Regions from separate parts of the Proteus penneri genome, predicted to be linked through region 1. Evidence: predicted binding sites of a transcription regulator. Region 1 holds the regulator's gene; the other holds the start of a gene.

What was found. The regulator ArgR, encoded in region 1, controls arginine synthesis, uptake and breakdown. The targets are predictions, from matches to a motif close to ANTGAATAAAAATACANT.
Region 2: argA (amino-acid N-acetyltransferase) is a predicted target of ArgR. The motif match lies at 9,291-9,308, and genes of this name have one in related genera.

Annotation. Positions count from the first base shown of each region.
Region 1 covers NZ_CP059690.1:3,812,807-3,825,494, forward strand. The annotation lists gene tamB (autotransporter assembly complex protein TamB) at 1-1,627, shown strand, start outside; gene H1225_RS17285 (gamma-glutamylcyclotransferase family protein) at 1,633-1,980, shown strand; gene H1225_RS17290 (XRE family transcriptional regulator) at 2,342-2,605, shown strand; gene H1225_RS17295 (dTDP-4-dehydrorhamnose 3,5-epimerase family protein) at 2,654-3,946, shown strand; gene H1225_RS17300 (MFS transporter) at 3,955-5,133, shown strand; gene ppa (inorganic diphosphatase) at 5,227-5,754, opposite strand; gene fbp (class 1 fructose-bisphosphatase) at 5,966-6,973, opposite strand; gene mpl (UDP-N-acetylmuramate:L-alanyl-gamma-D-glutamyl-meso-diaminopimelate ligase) at 7,138-8,517, shown strand; gene argR (transcriptional regulator ArgR) at 8,575-9,045, opposite strand; gene mdh (malate dehydrogenase) at 9,493-10,431, shown strand; gene H1225_RS17330 (helix-turn-helix domain-containing protein) at 10,539-10,805, opposite strand; gene H1225_RS17335 (DNA-binding protein) at 10,992-11,342, shown strand; gene H1225_RS17340 (DNA-binding protein) at 11,425-11,841, shown strand; gene ispB (octaprenyl diphosphate synthase) at 11,879-12,688, opposite strand, start outside.
Region 2 covers NZ_CP059690.1:2,649,236-2,661,923, reverse strand. The annotation lists gene ptrA (pitrilysin) at 1-2,331, shown strand, start outside; gene recB (exodeoxyribonuclease V subunit beta) at 2,328-5,939, shown strand; gene recD (exodeoxyribonuclease V subunit alpha) at 5,942-7,852, shown strand; gene argA (amino-acid N-acetyltransferase) at 7,923-9,257, opposite strand; gene amiC (N-acetylmuramoyl-L-alanine amidase AmiC) at 9,498-10,760, shown strand; tRNA gene H1225_RS12055 (tRNA-Met) at 10,974-11,050, opposite strand; tRNA gene H1225_RS12050 (tRNA-Met) at 11,073-11,149, opposite strand; tRNA gene H1225_RS12045 (tRNA-Met) at 11,180-11,256, opposite strand; gene mltA (murein transglycosylase A) at 11,550-12,644, shown strand.

The DNA.
Region 1 (12,688 bases):
AGCGATAACCGTGGGTGAAAGTGGAACTGCTGCAATTACGCTAACACGTTTTGACTTAGCAATGATAAAGCCATTCTTACCACCTGAAACTTCTGTTCAAGGCCTATTTACAGGGGACGCCACTGCAACATGGAACTCAAAAGGCGGATTACCGAAAGCATCTGTCAATCTAAAAGGGCAAGGTGTTGCGGTAAAACAAAATATTGAAGGAACAATTTTACCTATTGATTTTGATGCTATTACCTTAAATGCGGGTATGAATAATGGTAAAGCAACATTGCAATGGCTGATTAGTATTGCGGGTAATGGTGACTTTAAAGGTAATGTACATGTTGCCGATCTTGAGAAAAATCGCCAACTATCAGGTACGGTTGATATTGATAATCTGACATTAGATTTAATCAAACCGTTCTTAGGTAAAGGTGAAATTGCTCAAGGGAATATTGGCGCTCAATTACGTTTAGGAGGAAGTGCTCAATCGCCACTGTTATTTGGTCAATTTGGAATTAATCAATTAAAAGTGGTTGGACATTGGATCCCATTTGATATTACGAAAGGTAATGTTGATGTTCGATTCAATGGAGCAACATCGGATTTAGGTGGCAGAATTGAAACGCCAGAAGGTTATTTAAATCTTACTGGGAATGCAGATTGGCGTAAGTTAGATGAATGGCGCGCAGTGGTCGCTGCTAATGGTAATAAGCTACGAGTGTCATTGCCTCCAATGGTGCGTATTGATGTTAATCCTGATTTAGTGTTTGAGGCTAACCCTCATTTACTGAAACTAGATGGTCGTATTGATATCCCTTGGGCTCGTATTGTGGTTCAAGAATTACCGGAATCAGCGGTATCGGCATCTTCTGATGAAGTCATGCTAGATAAAAACCTGCAACCTATAGCACCAAAAGAGACATCGATTCCAATTCAAAGCAATTTAGCGATTAATATTGGTGATGATGTGACACTGGACGCATTTGGACTTAGAGCCCGATTGACGGGAACACTTAAAGTCAATCAGAATAAACAAGGGCTAGGTTTAAATGGGCAAGTTGATATTCCAAGAGGGGAATTCAAAGCCTATGGACAAGACTTACAAGTACGTAAGGGACAAATCTTGTTCTCTGGACCTGTTGATCAACCTTACTTAAATATCGAGGCTATTCGTAACCCAGATAATACCGCAGATAATGTCATTGCGGGGGTTCGAGTAACAGGGCTTGCTGACCAGCCTAAAGTGGAAATTTTCTCTGAGCCGGCTAAAACACAACAAGAAGCATTATCTTACTTGTTAAGAGGCGAAGGTCTAAGTAGTGGTGATGCTGATTCATCACAAATGACAGCAATGCTGATAGGATTAGGCGTTGGTCAGAGTGGTCAGCTTGTAGGGCGCATAGGTGAAACCTTTGGTGTTTCGGATTTAGCGCTTGATACACAAGGTGTGGGGGATAGCTCACAAGTTGTGGTCAGTGGTAAGATAACGAACGATCTACAAGTGAAGTATGGAGTGGGTATATTTGATTCGCTAGCGACGTTAACCTTACGTTATCGCTTGATGCCCAGGTTGTATTTACAAGCAGTGTCTGGTATGAATCAGGCAATAGATCTGCTTTATCAATTTGAGTTTTAAATTATATGCGAATTATTGTTTATGGTAGTTTACGGCGAAACCAAGGCAATCATCACTGGATGACCTATGCACAGCTTTTGGGTGAGCATAAATTAGTGGGATATAAACTCTATGATTTAGGGTTTTACCCTGCGGTTATTGAAGGTGAAGGAGAGATAGAGTGTGAAGTTTATCGGATAACGCCCTCTATCTTGACAGAGCTTGATGAATTGAAAAAGAATGATCAGGATTACAAGCGACAACTGATATCAACGCCTTATGGCAGTGCTTGGATCTACCTTTATCAAAAGCCTGTGGATGGTTTACGTGAAATAAAAAGTGGTGACTGGTTAAAGCGCCACGAAGAAGAGTAATAAGCAAATTTTAGCTATTACGATAGATGACTTAGTAATGATAAAAAAGCGCGATATTTATATCGCGCTTTTTTATTTTTAGTGAAACTATTATTTTCTATAAAATTAATCATAAACTTTAATTTTTATTATTACTTTACTATTTATAGTAGAGGTAGTCATATATTCTAATATGTATATTTATTTATATTGTTTTAAATTTAAGTCGGTAATTATTTATTTAAAATTTATCTATAATGATATGAAAATTATTAATAGTAGACCTGATTGACAACAAAATAAATTTAATGTTAAAACAGTCTTGTTTGAGAGGGAAAGAGATAATTATCCTATTATTAATATAGTGAAATAAGGTAATTTTATGGATAAATTAAATGATATTACTCAACTTTATAATAATCCACCAAAAGATTTAAAATACAATATAGTAAATCATCGTTTTACTGATTTGATATTACAAACAAAAACTGTAACAACAGATGCATTAGATAAACTAGCCTATCTTGCCGGTATTAAAAATGCACCTGCAGATGATAAGTATTTAAAATTAAATACAACTAATTTAGATGAATTGAAAAAAAGTGCAAAGCTACTTGGTTATGATATCGAAATTGTCAGTATTTAATAAAAAAGCAGCCATAAGGCTGCTTTTTTAACTGCATAGGAGATAGTCGTGAATAAGGATATTAATGAACTCAATAAAAATATTAATATTGTAGGATTATACTGGATTGCTCGCTGGCGAATAAATAATGGAAAACAGCATTCTTATGTTATTCCTTTCGCAACAACCTATCCTATTAATATTGTTTACCATGGTAAAAGTGAATTTAAATATGGGCAGTACGGCATTCATCTTGGTCAACAAGATACATTAACTTTTTTAGGTGATGAGAAACAAAAGATATTGGCTAAATTTATTGATTGTCGTAAAAACTCACCAACATTTAAATCAGAATTAAGTTTTGAGATAACACCATCATCAGCAAGAACACTAATTATTCCCCCAGGGGTCGCTCATACTTTTTCTTATCTAGAGAATGTTTTTACCTTAAATAGCTACTCTCTTTTTTTACCCACTATCGAGCAATTCGCAAGTGAAACACTAAATTGGTCACCTAATAATGATGTGATAAACCTTCCTGAAAATATCGATATTAATGAGATTGAAGGCTATGAACCAATGACAGAAGAAGCTTCTGCACTGGTCTATCATCGGATTGCCGAGATACAACAACAGTGGTTAAGTCAACATCGATTCCTACACTCTGAAACTCGCAAAATCCGCTTAGATAATGGTGATGAGATTAATTTACGGTTTCGAGAGAAAATGGTAGATACTCAAAAACAACAATTACCTACATCGACTATTTTAGGCGTGGAATTTCGCGAAATGGCGACCCTACATACTGGCAAAGAGAGTGGTATTGTCCCATTAACGCGACAATCCCCTATGTATCTGGTTGAGCATGGTCATGAGGATTATGATTTTGACTCTTATGGATTACATTTAGGGCAAGAAGATCATTTAACTTTTTTAGGAAAGGCTTCTAGTGAGATAACATTAAAACTTGTCGATATGCGAGAAGGCTCAGCCACTCTATTTTGTGAAGATGAAATAACGTTCAAGCCTTTACCTAATATGGAATTAGTGATCCCCTGTGGGGTAGCTCATGCACTGTTTAATATGGCTAATATCATTACAGTTAATCGGCCTGTTATCTATTTAGACAAAGAAAAAGAATATATTCCGGGACATGATGTTATCGACTGGGAGATCACTAATAAAAATTATCAATCTTATCGTGTTAATAAAATACCAGCAGATTTAAGCTATTATCAATTCCTTGTTTCTAAACAACAAGAATTAATGAAACATAAGCCCACTCATCATACCCCAAAATCGATTATTGTTTATGATGAAAATAACCAGCCTATTAAAGTATTAATTAAAGAAAAGGTGTAACTTCTATTATGCGTGTTGTCTTTTTTTATATGCTTTTTCTGGTGTTAAGTGCTGATGGTTTAATGGTTTTTTTAACACCTGTTATTGTTTATCAATTAACAACAAGTATTGAGTATACAGGATTGACATACGCCTTATGGTGGTTACCACGCATTTTTTTAATACCACTTATTGGTCAATATATTGATGCCTTAGGTGTTCGCCCTATTTCTATTATTTCCGATAGTAGTAAAATTATTGGTTGTTTATTTTTATTAACTTCAGGTTTTTCCTCTGATTTAGTTATTGCAATTAGTTTTGGATTAGTAGGAAGCTTAATTTCTATTGGTAATTCACAGACACTGATTTCATATGAAAAAATTATTGCATTAATGAGCCACCATAAAGAACATCATATTAATATAATGTCTAGAATGGATTTTTTTGGCATGATCATCGGTCCATTAATTGGTATGTTATTTATTGATTATGGTTACCATTATTTACTTATTATTCCTTGTCTATTCTATTCCATTAATGCAGTATTTTTTTTATTCTTTTATCTAGAGCCAAAAGAGAACCAATCCACCACTCAACTAAATAGCCTAACAAAGGCATTACGAGTGACTAAAAGAATGGTGATTATTTTCACGTCTCCTATTTTGATTTTTTCTATTTTTATTGCTATCGGCAATAATATGTTTGACGGATTAATTGAGTCGAGTGGTACTGCATTAATTGATCAATCGATGAGCTTACCCATTAAATACTATGGCTTTATTGATATATCTGCGGGGATCTGTGGTGTAATAGGAACCTACTTATATGGTTATTTAACCCACTATTTAAATCGAAAGTTATTAATGTCTCTATCGATTTTCATCATCACAATAAGTTCTTCTTTACTAATTATTTTTCAAAAAGATATCACTATTTTTGTTATCTTTTATGCCTTATCCATTATCGGTAAGGTTTTTTCAGGGAATATCTTACGGATGTTAAGAATAGAAATTATTCCTGTAACACAATTAGCCAGTATTTCCTCACTAATTATTTTATTTAATCAATTGATATTGCCTATTATTGGGGGGGTACTCTTTTTCTCCACAGGGAATGTTTCGACAGTCTATACATTGATGATAATCGCCATGGCGATCACCTTGATGAGTGGCATAATGCTTATTATGCGGTTAAATAATCAAAATTGATAATCATAAAATAAGCCCACATTTATTGATGTGGGCTTATTTTTGTTAAGCAATCAACAGATTGTTTATCAAGCTAATTCTCATTGCACAGAATTATTTTTTAGCGCGCTCGAAAGAAGACAGAATTTCAGCTTTAGCTGCTTCTACGCCTTCCCAACCGTCAACCTTAACCCATTTGCCAGTTTCTAAATCTTTATAGTGTTCAAAGAAATGTTTGATCTGTGCTTTTAACAGTTCAGGCAAATCGTTCACATCTTTAATGTGATCGTATTCTTTGCTCAGTTTTGTGTGTGGAACTGCAACCAGTTTCGCATCTTCACCTGATTCGTCAGTCATTTTCAGTACGCCAACAGGACGGCAACGAATAACTGAACCTGGTTGTAATGGATATGGAGTTGGAACCAGAACGTCTACTGGATCACCATCTAAAGATAACGTGTTGTTAATGTAACCGTAGTTGCATGGGTAGAACATTGCAGTTGACATAAAACGGTCAACAAACAGTGCGCCACTTTCTTTATCCACTTCGTATTTGATAGGATCAGCGTTTGCTGGAATTTCAATAACAACATAGATATCTTCTGGTAGTTCTTTACCAGCAGGAACATGATTCAGGCTCATAAAAAATTTCCTATAAAAAATAATTTTACGTGGCCTGTAGTATAGCGAAAAGTTTTTAACAATACCCGTTTTTTGCCAAACCTGTTGCGTTATGATGCAAAAATGAGCAGTAAATAAAAAGAGACTCTATTTCTAAAGATGAAAAAACCGGACGAAAGAGAAGCCCGGTTTATCTATATGGCGATATGGCGATGGCGACTAAGCCAATGAATTATTCTTCGTCAGGATATTGCGCCATAAAGCTTTCAGCTTGTTCAACCATCGATTTAGTCCCTACAAAGAAAGGCATACGTTGGTGAAGTTCTTTGGGTTCGATATCAAGAATACGTTCTTTACCGTTACTTGCTTTACCGCCAGCCTGTTCAGCTAAGAACGCCATTGGATTGCATTCATACAGCAAACGTAATTTACCAGTAGGGTGGCTTGCCGTACTTGGGTAAATATAAATCCCCCCTTTCAGTAAGTTGCGATGAAAATCAGCAACTAAAGAACCAATATAACGTGTGGTATAAGGGCGATTTGTTGCAGCATCTTGTTCTTGGCAATATTTAATGTATTTTTTTACACCTAATGGGAATTTGATGTAATTACCTTCGTTGATTGAGTACATATTTCCTGTTGGTGGAAATTGTACACTTTCATGAGATAAACAGAATACACCTAAAGAAGGATCATAAGTAAAGGCATGAACACCACAACCTGTTGTATAAACTAACATGGTTGATGAGCCATAAACGACATAGCCAGCAGCTACTTGACGATGACCTGGTTGTAAGAAGTCATCTAAGGTCACTGATTGGCCAATAGGTGTAATACGGTGGTAAATAGAGAAAATAGTACCGACGGAAACGTTTACATCAATATTCGAAGAACCATCTAATGGATCCATTAACACGACATACTTAGCATTTTCAGCACGATCACCTTCAAAGATAACAATATCATCTTCTTCTTCTGATCCGATACCCGCAACTTCACCACGTGCTTTTAATGCAGCCTTGAGCTTCTCATTCGCGTAAAGATCCAGTTTCATCTGGGCTTCACCTTGAACATTAGAAACACCGTTAGTACCAAGAATATCGACTAACCCTGCTTTGTTGATATCACGGTGAATAATTTTAGCCCCAAGCTTAATTGCTGAAAGTAATGCCGTAAGTTCACCAGTTGCATGGGGAAAATCTTGTTGTTTCTCGACGATAAATTCGCCTAATGTTTTCATGACGCAGGTCCTGAATGTGAGTGGGTAAAGTAAAAAAGGAGGAAAAACTCCTTGGTGGTGGCAAGTTTAGCCAAAGAATTGGATGATTCAAAGGTTAATCCGTTTCTTATCTGCTTTTTGATCGTTAGAATAGTGACCAACTTCATGCTATTGGACAGAAATTCATGCACATTCATATTCTTGGTATTTGTGGCACCTTTATGGGAAGTCTTGCCATTTTAGCTCGAGCGAAGGGACATAAAGTTACAGGCTCTGATGCTAATGTCTATCCACCCATGAGTACTTTATTAGAAAATCAGGGAATTGAATTGATTGAGGGGTATGACCCTAAACAATTAGAACCTGCTCCTGACATGGTGATTATTGGTAATGCGATGACACGAGGAAATCCTTGTGTTGAAGCTGTACTTGAAAAAGGTCTGCCTTATACTTCAGGCCCTCAATGGCTACATGATTATATTCTACCTGAACGTTGGGTATTAGCGGTTGCAGGAACTCATGGTAAAACTACAACAGCAGGTATGTTGGCTTGGGTTTTAGAAGATTGTGGTTATAAACCCGGTTTTTTAATTGGTGGCGTACCGGGTAATTTCCAAGTGTCAGCACAGTTAGGCGAAAGCCCCTTCTTTGTGATTGAAGCAGATGAGTATGACAGTGCTTTCTTTGATAAACGCTCTAAATTTGTTCATTATTCTCCACGCACGCTGATTTTAAATAACCTTGAGTTCGATCACGCCGATATTTTTGATGATTTAGCTGCAATTCAAAAACAATTCCATCATTTAGTTCGTATTGTCCCTGGCTCAGGGAAAATCATCATGCCTGACAATGATATGAATTTAAAACAGACTATTGGCATGGGATGTTGGAGTGAACAAGAGTTCACGGGAGAAACTGGGGATTGGCAAGCCAAAAAACTCAGTAATGACAGTAGTCATTTTGAAGTATTTCACAAAGATGAGCGAGTCGGAGAGGTGTGTTGGGGGCTTTCGGGTGAACACAACATGCAAAATGGCTTAATGGCGATTGTTGCAGCGCACCACGTTGGTGTTTTACCTGCTGATGCTTGTGAAGCATTGAATAAGTTTATTAATGCGCGTCGTCGCTTAGAGCTACGTGGTGAGGTTAACCAAGTCAGTGTTTATGATGATTTTGCACATCATCCCACAGCGATTTTGGCAACACTTGAAGCGTTACGTAGTAAAGTCGGTGGAACGGCTCGTATTATTGCGGTGTTAGAGCCTCGTTCAAATACCATGAAAATGGGCATTAGTAAGGATGATATCGCTCCAGCATTAGGTCGTGCTGACGAAGTCTTTTTATTCCAGCCACCGAATATTCAATGGTTAGTGAGTGATATTGCAGAGCATTGCGTACAGCCAGCTCGTTGGAGTACCGATCTTGATACATTAGTGGATATGATTGCGAAAGAAGCACAAGCGGGCGATCATATTTTGATTATGAGTAATGGCGGCTTTGGTGGTATTCATGAAAAACTACTTGCAAAATTAGCACAGCCTAAAGATCTTGATAATCCGTATTAGAAATAAGAAGCCACTGAAAATTCAGTGGCTTACTTTTTGAAGCGGTATAGAGACGAATTATAATTCCTGATCAAACAGATTCAGAATAGCGTCTCGTAATTCTTCTGTGGAAAATCCTGGTGCTGGTGTTGAAAAAATAGTGTCATCACCCGCAATACTGCCAAGGATCCCTTCTGCTTTACCTAATGAATCTAGTAAACGTGCAATAAGTTGTGCCGCACCCGGACTCGTTCTTATTACTACAACAGAATGGTTATGATCGATATCGAGTACCAGATTTTTTAATGGGCTACTTGCTGTTGGTACACCAAGCTCAGTAGGAAGGCAATACACCATTTCCATTTTGGCATTACGGGTTCTTACTGCACCAAATTTTGTTAGCATGCGAGAGATTTTGGACTGATTAATATTATCAAATCCAGCCTCTTGTAATGCTGTCACAATCTCGCCTTGTGAACTGAATTTTTCTTCTTTCAGCAGGGCTTTAAACGCTTTAACCAAGTCTTCTTGCTTAGAAGGAACGCGCATAGTTCACCTTTAGTGAGTTATCAATAACCTGTGTATTATGCAGAGAAGTGAATTTTTATGCAACATAAGACGAAGGAAGGTGAGTGATGGCCTCCTCAAAATTGTAAATTAGAATGTATTGCAAAAAAAATTTATTTACAGCGTGTGAATGTGATAATTTAAGTAAAGTAAAATATTTGTTAATTAACTGATAAGCTTAAATGATTATCATAAGGATGATGGTGTACTTAACACTTTATCATATTTATTGAAATTATTTATCAAAAGAGTGTCCGCTATCTCATTAACAGATAAGCATTTTGTTTAGAATAACCAAAGTATTATTTTTCACCGAAAATGCCTTATTATGCAATATCACTGTTAAATAATTGTTTTTTTAAAGGTGAATTGCGTAATAGTGAGTATCTCGAAGGCGTTCCACTATCTCGTAAACTAAGGAGTATCAGAATGAAAGTAGCAGTTCTCGGTGCAGCAGGCGGTATTGGTCAGGCACTGGCGCTTCTTCTTAAAAATCAGCTTCCAGCTGGTAGTGAACTCTCTTTATATGATATCGCTCCCGTCACACCGGGTGTTGCAGCTGACTTAAGCCATATCCCGACTCAAGTTACTGTAAAAGGTTTTGCGGGTGAAGATCCTTCCCCTGCGCTAAAAGGCGCTGATGTTGTTCTGATTTCTGCGGGCGTTGCTCGTAAACCAGGCATGGATCGTTCAGATCTTTTCAATGTTAACGCTGGTATTGTGCGTAACCTAATTGAAAAGGTTGCAGAAAATTGCCCGAAAGCACTTATTGGTATCATTACTAACCCAGTGAATACAACCGTTGCTATCGCAGCAGAAGTGCTTAAGAAAGCAGGCGTTTACGATAAGAAACGTCTTTTCGGTATCACTACACTCGACATTATTCGCGCCAATACCTTTGTTGCAGAACTAAAAGGTAAAGATCCACAAAAAACCAACGTTCCTGTGATTGGTGGACACTCTGGTGTGACTATTCTTCCTCTACTTTCTCAAGTTGACGGCGTTTCATTTAGCGATGATGAAATTGCAGCGTTGACTAAACGTATTCAAAACGCAGGTACTGAGGTTGTTGAAGCAAAAGCGGGTGGCGGATCTGCAACATTATCTATGGGGCAAGCAGCCGCACGTTTTGGTCTTTCATTAATTCGCGCTTTAAATGGCGAGAAAAATATTATTGAATGTACCTATACAGAAGGCGATGGAGAATATGCCCGTTTCTTTGCACAACCTATTCTTTTAGGTAAAAACGGTGTAGAGGAATATTTATCTATTGGCAAATTGAGTGATTTTGAAAAGCAATCTCTAAATGGTATGTTAGATGTATTGAAAAAAGATATAATTCTTGGTGAAGAATTTATTAATAAATAAATAAAGAAATACTTATTTTTGCTATAAAAATAATGCAAATTTAAATAAAAACCGCTGATACTATATCAGCGGTTTTTTTTATTAATTATAATGCCTGTAATTATTAGTTAATTATTAGTTTTGATACGAATCTTTCGTTCAAGTAATTCTCCTGTTTCAGGATGGAAATAACGGCTAGGCCAAATTTCACTAGGAGCTACACCAAGATAGTCTGCAATGATTTTCTCTCCTTTAGGCCAAGGTCGTGACAGTGCATTAGCGAGAGTTGAAGAGCTTAACCCAGCTTTGCGAGAGATGGCAGCAAGTGTTGTTCCTCGTTTTCTAAGTGCGGCAATAATATCGGCAGGATGCCAATCAGATTTCCTTGAAATCATTTTTAATCCTTTTTCTATAAAATTGATTGCTGTGTTAGTGGTATAAATAACAGTTTATTAGAAATGTCCTAAAGCATTTAAACTGATTATTTAGAAAATAAAATAACATTATTTTTCTAAAAAGATTTCTGATTTTTTTCTTAATAATTTCTTTTTTGAAGTTGATAACAATTTTAGAGAAACATAATGAAAAAAGAGTGGTATACGGCAAAGGAATTGACGGGTATAGGTGGATTACCTAAATCACCACAAGGTGTAAATTCAAAAGCGAGACGCGAGTCTTGGCAAAAACAGAATGTAAAAAATAAGCAAGGTAATGGTGTTGAATATCATTATTCTTGTTTACCAGAAGAAACATTAATTGCTCTAGAACTTTATGAGCCATTAGCACATTACAAACTAAATAAAAAAGAGGAGCCACTCGTTATCTGGGTGAAAGCATTCCAACAACTAAATGATGGTGAACAAAAAACATTAACAGAGCTGATATTGCGGGATGGTATTAGAAGTTTTTTAGAAAAATTCGTTAATGATTAGGTGATTTTAAAGAATCTATTATTGCGTTATCCGCAACAGATATCTATCTGACTAACCTCTTAGTTGAATGTGAGATGAGATCATGAAAAAAGAATGGTATACAGCGAAAGAATTAGTGGGGCTTGCGGGGTTACCTAACTCCCCACAGGGAGTTAACTTGATGGCGCGTCGTGAAGGATGGGAAAACCGTCGTAAACGTGGCGTGCAGGGTAAAGCTGTCGAGTATTCCGTAAAAAGTCTGCCTGATGAGGTGATTAGTGTGCTCGCTGCACATGAACCTCCAGCAGAGTATTTATCTAAACGTCAGGATGCCTTTTTGATTTGGGTTGAAGCCTATTATCAATTGACTAAATCAGAACGAGAAAAGATTGTGAAATTCGTACTGCGCGAAGGGCTAGCAAAGCTTATTAGCTATATTGATGCGGATAATCAAGATGCTATCGAACGAGAAAACGAAGAAGTTCTCAATAAATTAAAAAGCCCACCAGAATCGATGTAGTCGCTCTAGCGGGCTTCTTTACATTATTACATTAATGTTATGATTGGCGTTGCACAGCGACGTGAGCAAGCCCAATAAGTGCATCTTTATATGGTGAGTTAGGTATAATTGATAAAGCTTCAATCGCTTTGTCTGCTTCTTCTTCTGCTTTTTGACGGGTATATTCCAAAGAGCCGCACTGTTTCATAGTATTTAAAACAGTATCCAATAAATGACGGCCATTACCTTGCTCAATGGCTTGGCGAATTAATTTGGATTCTTCTTCATTGCCATTATGCATAGCATGAAGTAATGGCAACGTTGGTTTACCTTCATCGAGATCATCACCAGTGTTTTTACCCAACTGGTTGTTATCTGCATCATAATCAAGCAAATCGTCAATGAGCTGAAAAGCAGTCCCAAGATAACGACCATAATCTTGGAATGCTTTTTCTTGCTCAGGCGTTGCACCCGAAAGGATTGCTGATGCATGAGAAGCGGCTTCAAAAAGACGAGCTGTTTTGCTGTAGATAACTTGCATATAGTCATCTTCAGAAATGTCAGGATCGTTACAATTCATTAGCTGTAAAACTTCACCTTCAGCGATCACATTGGTGGCGCTAGACATTAATTTTAGTACACGCATCGAATCAAGATCCGTCATCATTTGAAAGGATCGTGTATAAATAAAGTCGCCAACAAGTACACTAGCAGCATTGCCAAAGACAGCATTTGCCGTTTGTTTTCCTCTGCGCATATCAGATTCATCAACAACATCATCATGTAACAATGTTGCAGTATGAATAAATTCGATCAGCGCGGCGACCGAGATATGTTTGTCACCTTGATAGTCCAATGCTCGTCCAGT
Region 2 (12,688 bases), 1.2 Mb from region 1:
GCTGAAACTTTAAATCCATTACATCCAAGTTCTCGCTTTATGGGGGGGAATCTAGAGACATTAAGTGATAAACCAAATAGTAAGCTTCAAGATGAATTGATTAAATTCTATCAAAAACACTATTCTGGTAATTTAATGAATGGTGTTATTTATAGTAATAAATCACTTGATGAATTATCTAAATTAGCCGCAAACACTTTCGCTCGTATCCCGAATAAAAAGGCAGATGTGCCAGTCACCACAGTACCTGCTATGACGGATAAAGAAAAAGGGTTAATGATCCATTTAGTACCCGCTCAACCGCAAAAGACTTTACAAATTGAGTTTGGTATAGATAACAATATTGCTGATTTTCGTAGTAAATCTGATGAATATATTGGCTATTTAATCGGTAATCTTAGTGCAGGCACATTGGCAACATGGCTACAAGATCAAGGTTTAGCTGAAAGTATTAGTGCATCTTCAGAGCCTTATATCGATCGCAATCAAGGCTCATTTACGATTTATGTTGCGTTGACAGATAAAGGTTTAGCGCAAAAAGACAAAGTGATTTCCGCTATCTTTTCATACATTCGTTTAATTAAGACAGAAGGTATCAGCCAACGTTATTTTGATGAAATTGCGAATGTATTAGATCTTTCATTCCGTTATGGCTCTATTGTAAGAGATATGAATTACATAGAAGGTATTTCGGATATGATGTTGCGTTATCCAATCAAAAATATCCTCAATGCGGGTTATATTGCTGATAAGTATGAGCCTTCAGCTATTCTTTCTCGTCTTGATTCTCTTACACCAGAGAAAGCGCGTATTTGGGTAATAAGTCCTAATGAGCCGTCTAACAAACAAGCCTACTTTGTTAATGCCCCTTATCAGGTTGATAAAATCACAGATAAGCAATTAAAAACATGGCAGACATTATCGGATGATATTTCATTATCTCTGCCAGCACTTAATCCTTATATCCCTGATAACCTTTCTCTGATTGATGCGGATAGCAAAATCATCAAACCAGAATTGTTGTGGCAGGATAAAAGCGCTCGCTTGTTTTATATGCCATCACACTATTTCTCTGATGAGCCTAAAGCCAGTGTGACATTAAGTTTAGTGAATAAGGGAGCTGACATTACCGTTAAGCAACAAGTGACACAAACTTTAACGGATTATCTTGCTGGTTTAGCGTTAAGTGAATTATCTTACCAAGCTTCTGTTGCTGGAATGAATATCTCATCCTCATCAGGACAAGGCATTGATTTTTCAATGAATGGTTATACACAACATTTACCAGAACTCGTTAATGCTACACTGAAAAGCTATATGAGTTTCGAATCAACTCAAGAAGAGCTCGATCAAGCTAAATCTTGGTATCGTGAACAACTTGATGTGACTCATAACTTAAAAGCATTTGAAGAAGCTATGTTGCCGGCTCGTCGATTAAATACGATCCCGTATTATGAAGAAGCTGACAAACTCAAAGCATTAGAGTCAATTACACTGCAAGATATTATTGATAATCGCCGTGAAGTAATTAAAAACGCAGTACTTCAAGCGCTAATTATTGGTAACTTAACGCCAGAGCAAAGCCGCGATATCGCTAAATCTGCACACGAATTATTAGGTAATCAAGGTACAGAATACTGGATCGGTGAAACATTAGTATTCAATAAATTAAATGCGGTTGATTTCCAAAGTAAATCGAAGAGTACAGATAACGCATTAGGTGAGCTTTATATCCCAATAGGTTATAGCCGTCTTGAAGGTCAGGCAATTTCTTCAGTGTTAGCGTCTGTTATCAAACCTTGGTTTTATGATCAATTAAGAACAGAAGAACAGCTAGGTTATGCAGTATTTGCTTATCAAGGCACTATGGGTGAACAGTTTGGTCTAGGTTTCTTATTACAAAGTAATGCTAAACCGCCAGTTTACTTAAATGAACGTTATAACGCATTTTATCAGCAAGCCTATGAACGTTTGAAAAGAATGAGTGAAGCAGATTTTAATCAGTATAAGCAAGCAATTATTACTGAAGTTAAACAACCACCTCAAACGTTCTATGAAGAAGTTTCTCTTTATCGAAATGACTTCCATCGTAATAACTTAAAATATGATGGACGTGAAAAATTCTTAGCTGAGCTTAATAAAGTGACTTTAAAACAAGCTATTGAATTTTATGAAAAAGCAATTATAAAACCGAACGGATTTATTTTTGTCTCTCAAGTTATTGGTAAAGATGGCAAAGATGCTGATTACGCCGAAAATAAACAGTGGAAACGTTACGCCACAGTAAGCGAATTACAAAAAACTTTACCTATTGAGGAAATTAAAGAGTGAGTGAAGTGATACAGGCACAGCCACTAAACCCGTATACACTTCCGCTGTACCAAAGACGCCTCATTGAGGCGTCAGCAGGAACAGGGAAAACTTATACAATAGGGTTGTTGTATTTACGGTTGCTTCTTGGATTAGGCGGGGAGTCTGCATTTTACCGCCCTCTCAGTGTTGAAGAGATTTTAGTTGTGACATTCACGGATGCGGCGACAGATGAATTACGAGCACGTATTCGCAAAAATATTCATGAACTAAGACTTGCCTGTATTCGCCATGATGTTGAAAGTTGCAATGATACTTACCACGAATTACTTAAACAGATCCCTAATAAAGATCTGGCTGCATTATGGTTGCTCGAAGCAGAGCGCCAAATGGATGAGGCGGCTATTTATACGATTCATGGTTTTTGTCAGCGTATGTTGGCAAACAATGCATTTGAATCAGGCGTCTTGTTTGAACAAGTCTTGATCCAAGATGAATATGAACTCAAAAGGCGGGTATGTGCTGACTTCTGGCGCCGCCATTGTTATCCACTTTCTTATGATGTTGCTAATGCAGTAAGCCAGATTTGGTCTGGTCCTGAACAACTGCTTTATGAAATACAGCCTTATTTACAAGGTGAAATGCCTGAAATCGAAGGTGTGGCATTAGACAGTGAAAATGAATCAGTTAAAGAGCGTCATCAAGCGGTTATTGAAGCAATTAACAAGGTGAAAACGCGTTGGCATGCACATCAACATGAAATTGAAGCATGGATAACAGCTTCGGGTGTTGATAAACGTAGTTATAGCAGTCGTTTTTTACCTAAATGGATTGAAGAAATAACGTTGTGGGCGTCAACAGCAGAAACGAAAAGCTATCAATTACCAGATTGTTTGGTTCGTTTTTCGCAAGAAACGCTGAATGAGAAGAGCACAAAAGGCCCAGCACCAGAACATATTCTTTTTGTTGAAATTGAACGATTAACAAAGCAGAGCTTGACTCTGCGTGATGTTATTCTGCTCAATGCGATCCCTGAAATACGTCGAGGCATTGAAAATGAAAAGATGCGTCGCGGTGAAATGGGGTTTGATGATTTATTAACACGCTTAGATAGAGCATTGAAACGTGAAGGTGGTAAAGCTTTAGCACAAGCTATTCGTGAACGCTATCCAGTTGCAATGATTGATGAATTCCAAGATACAGATCCCCAACAATATCGTATTTTTGATGCGATTTATGGTGAGTATGAAAACAGTGGGTTGTTGTTTATCGGCGATCCTAAACAGGCAATTTATGCTTTCCGTGGTGCGGATATTTTTACTTATATTCAAGCCCGAAAGCAGACATCTCATCACTACACATTAAATACTAACTGGCGCTCTGCGCCGGGTATGGTGAATGCAGTTAACAAGCTTTTTATGCGTTCCAATGCTCCATTTCTATTTGAGCATATCCCTTTTATTGAAGTAAGCTCGGCTGAAAAAAACCAAGACATGGCCTTTGTTTACCATGACAAACCGATTTCACCTTTTAATTTTTGGCTTGCTGAAGGTGAAAGTGTTTCTACGGGAAATTATGAGCAAATTATGGCAGCACAATGTGCTGCACAAATTCGTGATTGGTTATCAGCAGGGGATCAGCAACAGGCTTGGCTGATCGAACAAGGTACAAAAAAAACGGTTACATCTGCTGATATTATGGTATTGGTGCGTAGCCGCAGAGAAGCGATACTGATCAGTGATGCATTGAATTTACTTTCAATACAGTCAGTATTCTTATCCAATCGTGAAAGTGTTTTTGAAACCAACGAAGCCAAAGATCTACTTTGGCTATTACAAGCGGTTGTAACACCTGAAAAAGAGCGAGTTTTAAGGGCTTCTTTAGCCAGCCGATTATTTGGGTTTAGCGCAAAGCAAATTGATGATTTGAACCGCAGTGAGGCACACTGGAATAGTTACGTGGAGAAGTTTGCTGATTATTATGTATTGTGGCAAAAGCGTGGTGTTTTACCAATGTTGCGCAAGATCATGATGGATAATCAAATTGCAGAAAATTTACTCGCAAGTATTGGTGGTGAACGCCGGCTTACAGATATCATGCATATTGGTGAACTATTACAAGAAACATCATTACAACTCGATAGTGAACATGCTCTTATTCGTTGGTTAGCACAACAGATTTCTCATCCTGATGCACAATCTGAAAACCAACAAATGCGTTTGGAAAGTGACCGAAATCTTGTACGAATTTGTACTATCCATAAATCTAAAGGTCTTGAATATCCGATTGTTTGTTTACCTTTTGCTTGTAATTACCAAGAGCAAAAAGGAGCGCTTTATCATGATAGAGAGAAATTTTACGCAAAATTAGATATTTTTAGCCGACCTGAAAGTTTACGCTTAGCGGATGAAGAACGCTTAGCTGAAGATTTACGCTTACTTTATGTGGCATTAACGCGATCTAAATTTTGCTGTTATGTTGGTGTCGCTCCTCTTGTCAAAGGGAATAAACGTAAGTCAGGGCTGACTGATTTGCATAAAAATGCGTTAGGGTATTTATTACAGCAAGGCGAAGAAGGTAATAGTGAATTATTACATCAAGCAATTCATGCCTTATTAGATGATAATATCAGTGTTACAACGCTTGATAATATATCAGCGCATCGCTACCAGTCTCAATTAGCCCCTGAAACCAAACTTGAAGCTGCTATATTTAAACGTCAGATCCATGATAATTGGCGTATAACAAGTTATTCAGGATTAACCTATCAGCATTCAAATCGTCATTATCATTTTGATTTAGGTGATATTGAGTCTTTGGTGCAATCTATCGCACCGGGACTTGATACAGATGCTAAAGGTGAGAAACGACAAGGAGAGGTTGATGAAAATTCTATTCATCATTTCCCGCGTGGTGCAGTCGCAGGAACGTTCTTACATAGTTTGCTGGAAGTATTAGATTTTTCGCAACCTATTGATGAACAGTGGATGCAAGGACAATTGAGCGTTCAAGGTTTTGATGAAAAGTGGGCTCCCCTTTTAGTTACTTGGATGGAAACACTGTTTCATACACCGCTTAATTCTCAAGGATTGTGTCTTGCTGATATCCCAAAATCACAACAACTTGATGAATTACAATTCTATTTACCTATTGAAAAAGAACTATCATCAACCCAATTGACCCAGTTAATTAGTCAGTTTGATCCTCTATCAAGACATTGTCCGGCTCTGCAATTTCAACAAGTAGAAGGGATGCTTAAAGGCTTTATTGACTTAGTCTTTTCTTGGGAAGGTAAATACTATGTTGTGGATTATAAATCGAATTGGTTAGGTGAATCGAGTGAGGATTACACACAAGAAGCGATGATGAATGCAATGATGGATCATCGCTACGATTTACAATATCAACTCTATACCTTAGCGTTACATCGTTTTTTACAACAGCGCATCCCTGATTATGATTACAAAAGCCACTTTGGTGGAATTTATTACCTCTTTTTACGTGGAATAGACAAAGCGCACCCTGGAAATGGTGTTTATGCCTATTTACCTGATGAAGCTTTTGTTTTGGCATTAGATTCACTATTTACAGGGCAAAGTAGCAAACCCGATGTAGTCGGTGAGAAATAAAAATGATCAAACTCTTAGAACAAGCGATTACACAAAATTTATTACGACCTTTAGATCTTCGATTTGCACAAATGCTGGTTGAAGATGAAAACCCTATTTTACTGTTTGTATTTGCTTATTTGAGTGCTCAAACTGGAGCGGGTCATGTTTGTTTACCATTGAATATTATTCAGAAAGATCAATTATTCGATGGTAGACAAAAAGAGTTTGCACTAGAGATTTGGCAAAAAATGGGTAAGCCTTCTGCTAAAAAGATAGTAGAAGAGTTGACTCATTGTCATTGCGTTAATCAAAGTCGCGATGATCCCTCTTTTCCTATTATTTTAGATAATGAATATCTTTATCTACAAAGAATGTGGAGCTATGAAGAGAAAGTTGCTCAGTTTTTTAGGCGAGAGCAGGCTATTGTTGATATTGATGAAAATGAATTAATTAAAGTGCTCAACCAACTTTTTCCAGCAACGAAAGAAAATCAAGAAACAAATTGGCAAAAAGTGGCTGCCAGCGTTGCTATCACTAGCCCCATTTCCATTATTTCTGGCGGTCCAGGAACGGGAAAAACGACAACAGTTGCTAAAATTTTAGCCGCTTTTGTGATGCTTACATCGAATGAAAAGCCGATTATTCAATTAGCCGCTCCTACAGGTAAAGCGGCAGCGAGATTAACGGAATCTTTAGGTAACGCCTTAGCACAACTTAATTTAAGTGAAGAAGAAAATAAATGGATGCCAAAGCAGGCGCAAACTATTCATCGCTTATTAGGCGCTCAGCCTGAAAGTCAGCAAGTGCGCTACCATAAAGATAACCCATTACAGCTTGATATTTTAGTTGTTGATGAAGCCTCAATGGTTGATTTACCTATGATGGCGCGTTTGATTGATGCACTTCCATTAAAATGTCACGTTATTTTCTTAGGAGATAAAGACCAACTTGCTTCTGTTGAGGCGGGGGCTGTATTAGGTGATATTTGTCGTTTTTCTGAAGATGGTTTCAGTCAAAAAAGATTTGATCAGATTAATCACTTAACCCAAGGTGAATTGGTTAAATCGACGGATACTATTCCAGTTTCTCAAACCCCAGTATCTGTCGTCAGTGATTCTCTGTGTCTATTACGTAAAAGCTATCGTTTTGGTGAAGATTCAGGCATAGGGCAACTGGCTTTTGCGGTTAATAAAGGGCAGACCAAAACAGCGATTACATTGCTAAAAAAAGCAGAGATTAGCCCACAACAGCTTGAAATAGTATTAGAGCCTCAAGATGTGAGCTTTATTGCTTTGGAATCAAAAGAAAGTTATTTACTGATGATTCAAGATGCCGTTAATGCCTATCGAGAATATCTCACATTAGTTTCCCAAAAAGCCTCACCTGATATTATTCTTAATGCATTTAACCAATACCGTTTATTGTGTGCACGAAGAGAAGGCCCTTTTGGTGTAAGTGGGTTAAATGACAGAATTGAAATGTTATTGCATCGCCAGCGATTGATCCGCCGTCCTACAAATAGTTATCAAAGTGATTATATTGGACGACCTATTATGATCCAAAGAAATGACAGTACATTAGGTCTGTTTAATGGTGATATTGGCATTATGCTCAATAATGATGAAGGTGAAATGAAGGCTTTTTTTCAGCTACCTGATGGAAAATTGAAAGCGATCCAACCGAGTCGATTACCACAACATGAAACCGCATATGTAATGACCGTGCATAAATCACAAGGTTCTGAATTTACCCATACAGCGTTAGTACTACCCGATAAATTTTCACCTGTTGTTAGTCGTGAATTGCTGTATACCGCATTAACACGCGCTAAAAAGAAGCTTTCTCTATATGCTTCAGAGTCTATGGTGAGAATGGCAATACAAACACGTATTCAACGTCGAAGTGGATTAATTGATAAATTACGTTATTAGCTGTTAGTTAATGATAGAAAATAAAAAGACAGGCATTGAGAGGGCTCCTGTCTTTTTTTATACTTATTAATTACTCTTTACGTAAGTCTAAAATTAAAATTTTAGAACGACGTTGGTAATTATAAAGTGCTTGTTTTTCAATCGGTAGCTTATCAATTTCGGCAGGTTCAAATCCTTTTTCTTGAAACCAGTGTATGCTACGAGTTGTTAGAACAAACAGCTTCTCCAATCCTAATTGCTTAGCATGTGCTGAGATACGTTGTAGTAAAACCTCACCACGACAAGAGCTTCGATAATCTGGATGTACTGCAACACACGCCATTTCACCAATTTTTTCTGATGGATAAGGGTACAGTGCGGCACAGGCTATAGTCATATTATCGCGTTCAATAATAGTGAATTGGTCAATTTCAATTTCTAATTGTTCTCTTGAACGTCTGACTAAAATACCTTGCTGTTCTAATGGGCGAATAAGTTCGAGTATGCCACCAATATCATTAATATTTGCTCTACGAACTTTCTCTGCACTTTCCATGACGATTTGAGTACCAATACCATCACGAGAGAATAATTCTTGAATAAGCGCACCATCAGATTGATAACTTAGTAAGTGGCTACGTTCTACACCTCGACGACAGGCTTTAACCGCACCTCGCAAGAATCTTACTGTGCCTGAGTGGTAATCACCTTCTGTTTGTAGCTCTAGAATTTTATCTTCAGCTTGATTAGGTAGCAGTTCAGAAACAATGTGGCCTTCTTCATCGGCAACACCTTGAAATGAGCAAAAACCAATCAGTTTTTGTGCTTTAAGTTTGATTGCAAGCTGTGTTGCCACTTCTTCTGAGGTGAGATTAAAACTTTCACCGGTAACAGACACTGCAACAGGGCCAATTAATACAATAGCATTACTGTCTAACTGGCGATGAATAGCTTCTTCATCAATACGACGAATTTTCCCGCTATGACAGTAATCAACGCCATCATCAACCCCTAATGGCTGCGCGATAACAAAGTTACCACTGACAACATTAATATGAGCACCTTGTAATGGAGTATTGCTTAAACTCATTGATAGGCGAGCCGTAATATCGAGTTGCAATGTACCCGCAGCTTGTTTAACGATTTCTAAGGTTTTGCTATCTGTGATACGTGTATACTTATGATAAATCGGAGGTATTTTTTGTACTTCAAGAGTTGCATCAATTTGTGGGCGAGCACCATAAACCACCACTAAACGAATACCTAGGCTGTGTAACAACCCAATATCATTAATGATGGATGGGAAATTTTCGTGAGCAATGGCTTCGCCACCCAACATAATGACAAATGTTTTGCCTCTATGTGCATTAATATACGGAACCGAGTGGCGGAATCCATCGACCAATTCGGTGCTACGCTCTTTCATAAAACCCTCTCAAGTGAATTTTTATTCGTATTTAATGTATTTTTATTCTTTTTGGGGAGGAATGGCAAGTAAAATCCTATCTTATTGTTTTCCCTGAAGGCAGAATATTCGTGTAAAAGTGAGTAATTGTGCTGTTTTTAAGTGACAGTGAAGTGTGGATTGGGTAAAGTTTTTTGTTCTTAACTTTTTTTATCTCTTTTTAGAGTTTATTGGCGTTAATCGTTTTTTTGGAATATTTTCATGAGTCATTCTGAGCACAATCAAACTCGTCGTCGTCTTGTTAAAGGAATTGGCGCGTTATTATTGTTAAGTGTTAGTCCTGTTGGTTTTGCTGCCACAGCATCTATTGTTGCTGTGAGGGTTTGGCCTGCCTCGACTTATACTCGCGTGACTATAGAATCCAGTACCCCACTGAAATATCGTCAGTTTGCATTATCAAATCCTGAACGTATTGTGGTGGATTTAGAAGGTATTCAACTTAATAGCGTGCTGAAAGGTGTCGCTAATCAGGTTCAGACTAGCGATCCGTATTTAAAGCTTATTCGCGTTGGTCAAAATACACCTAAAACAGTACGACTGGTATTTGAAGTAAAAACGCCTGTACAACCACAAATGTTTACGCTTAAACCTGTGGCTGAATTTAAAAACCGTTTGGTGTTAGATTTCTATCCAAGCCATGGTGCTGACACGGAAGACGATCCTCTCTTAGCACTATTGCGTGAATATAACGACGGTGATTTACAACAAGCAGTGCCAGCACAAACTGATACCCGTAAACCGGGTAGAGCAGGGCGAGATAGACCTATTATTATCATGATCGACCCAGGCCATGGTGGAGAAGATCCTGGGGCAATTGGTAAATATAAAACACGTGAAAAAGATGTGGTTTTACAAATTGCTCGTCGCTTAAGAACGCTTATTGATAAAGACGCCAAAATGAAGGCGTATATGACACGTAATGAAGATGTGTTTATTCCATTGACAGTGCGTGTTGCTAAAGCGCGAAAAATGCAGGCAGATTTATTTGTTTCTATCCATGCGGATGCGTTTACAAACCGTTCAGCAAGAGGTTCATCTGTTTTTGCATTATCAAAAACGGGCGCAACCAGTAATACGGCACGTTATCTTGCTCAAACACAAAATGAGTCTGACTTAATTGGTGGGGTGAGTAAAAGTGGCGATCGCTATGTAGACCATGCAATGCTCGATCTCGTACAAACTGCGACTATTAATGACAGCTTAAAATTTGGTAGCGAAGTGCTTAAGCTATTAGGTGGTATTAATAAACTGCATAAAAATAAAGTCGATCAGGCCGGTTTTGCGGTATTAAAAGCGCCTGAGATCCCCTCTATTTTAGTAGAGACTGCCTTTATCAGTAATATCGAAGAAGAGAAGAAACTGAAAACGGCTAAATTCCAGCAACAAATTGCAGAATCTATTTTCAAAGGGATCAAAGCTTATTTCGCTAATGGCGGTGAATTAACGTTAGCTGATCGTAGCTAATCTTTTTCTATATTCTTTTCTTATATTCCAGTGGAAAGCCAATATCATGCGCTTTCTATTGGCGTTTTTTATTGTATTTTAAGTGTAATAAATCTATCTAACACAATGGGTTATTGAGATAAAAGAAATTTAATGTAGTAAATTTATGAGTGAGAAGATTAGATTTGTAAATTAAGAGGAAAAGTAAAATAAGAAGAAATTTTGAAAAGAAATTGGTTGCGGGAGCTGGATTTGAACCAACGACCTTCGGGTTATGAGCCCGACGAGCTACCATGCTGCTCCATCCCGCGACTGAATTGTTGTTTATAGAATTGGTTGCGGGAGCTGGATTTGAACCAACGACCTTCGGGTTATGAGCCCGACGAGCTACCATGCTGCTCCATCCCGCGACTGATACTATAACTTACTGCTTTGTGAATTGGTTGCGGGGGCCAGATTTGAACTGACGACCTTCGGGTTATGAGCCCGACGAGCTACCAAGCTGCTCCACCCCGCGTCTCCACAGAGGGGCACTATACTCAGGATCTGCCGAGTTGCAAGTTTTTTATGAAATTTTTACAGTTTTCTTTTAAAAACGGTCAGAAATAACACATCAAGATGCAAATTTAGGCAGTTATACTCGTCATGCTTCAAATTATTTAGCGTATATACTTGATGTTTAAAAGTCATATTGATTGGGTGATAATAGAAAGCCTTAACAATTAGTATAATCGTATATTTATTGATTTTGCTTTGGTATCTTTCTAACTCAAAATCGACACTCAAATTTAGTTATTAAGCGGGTCAAAAATGGTTACTTGGCGAAAATCGTTAATTTTAGGTATGTTAGCGCTTGCCTTGACAGGATGTCATCGTCCAACAGAGCAAGGGCAACAGTATAAAGATGGAAAGCTTAAGCAAGATCTCATTGAAGTAAGTTCGCCAAACACACAAGGTACACCGATTAATGGCCCTGATTACTTACAACAAGTAAGTCAGATAAACCAAACATCATCTCGTTTGTATAATAGCAACAAAGAGACTTATCAGGCGGTTGAAAACTGGCTACGTTCTGGTGCAGATACTCGTCAATTACGTCAATTTAATCTTTCTGCATTTCAAATGGAAGGGGTTGATAACTACGGTAATGTTCAATTTACTGGTTATTATACGCCAGTCCTTGAAGCTCGTTTAACACGACAAGGTGAATTCCAATATCCTCTTTATAGAATGCCTACTAATAATCGTTCAAAATTGCCTTCTCGTGCTGCTATTTATAATGGTGCATTAAGCCCATCTTTAATTGCAGCGTACAGTAACTCCATTATGGATAATTTTATGATGGAAGTTCAGGGAAGTGGTTATGTTGATTTCGGTGATGGTAAACCTTTAACGTTCTTTGGTTATGCAGGGAAAAACGGACACCCTTATCGTAGTATTGGCAAAGTACTTATTGATAATGGCGAAGTAGAAAAAAAAGATATGTCGATGCTCGCTATTAGAGATTGGGCTGATAAGCACAATGATGCTGAAGTGAGAAAATTATTAGAAGAAAACCCATCGTTTGTTTTTTTCAAACCAGAACCGTTTACCCCTGTTAGAGGTGCCAGTGCTATCCCACTTGTTGCACTTGCCTCTGTGGCTTCTGACAGAAGTATTATTCCAGCCGGAACGGTGTTACTTGCTGAAATTCCTGTACTTGATAATACGGGTAAATTTACAGGTGAATATCAAATGCGTTTAATGGTGGCATTAGATGTAGGCGGAGCAATTAAAGGCCATCATTTCGATATTTATCATGGAATTGGTAAAGATGCTGGCCATATGGCAGGTTTCTATAATCATTATGGGCGTGTTTGGGTATTAAAAAAATCACAGCTTAACTTGCTAAATCCTTCATCATAAAACGATTTACTCTTTATCTGCTCGTTATAAACGGTAAAATTATA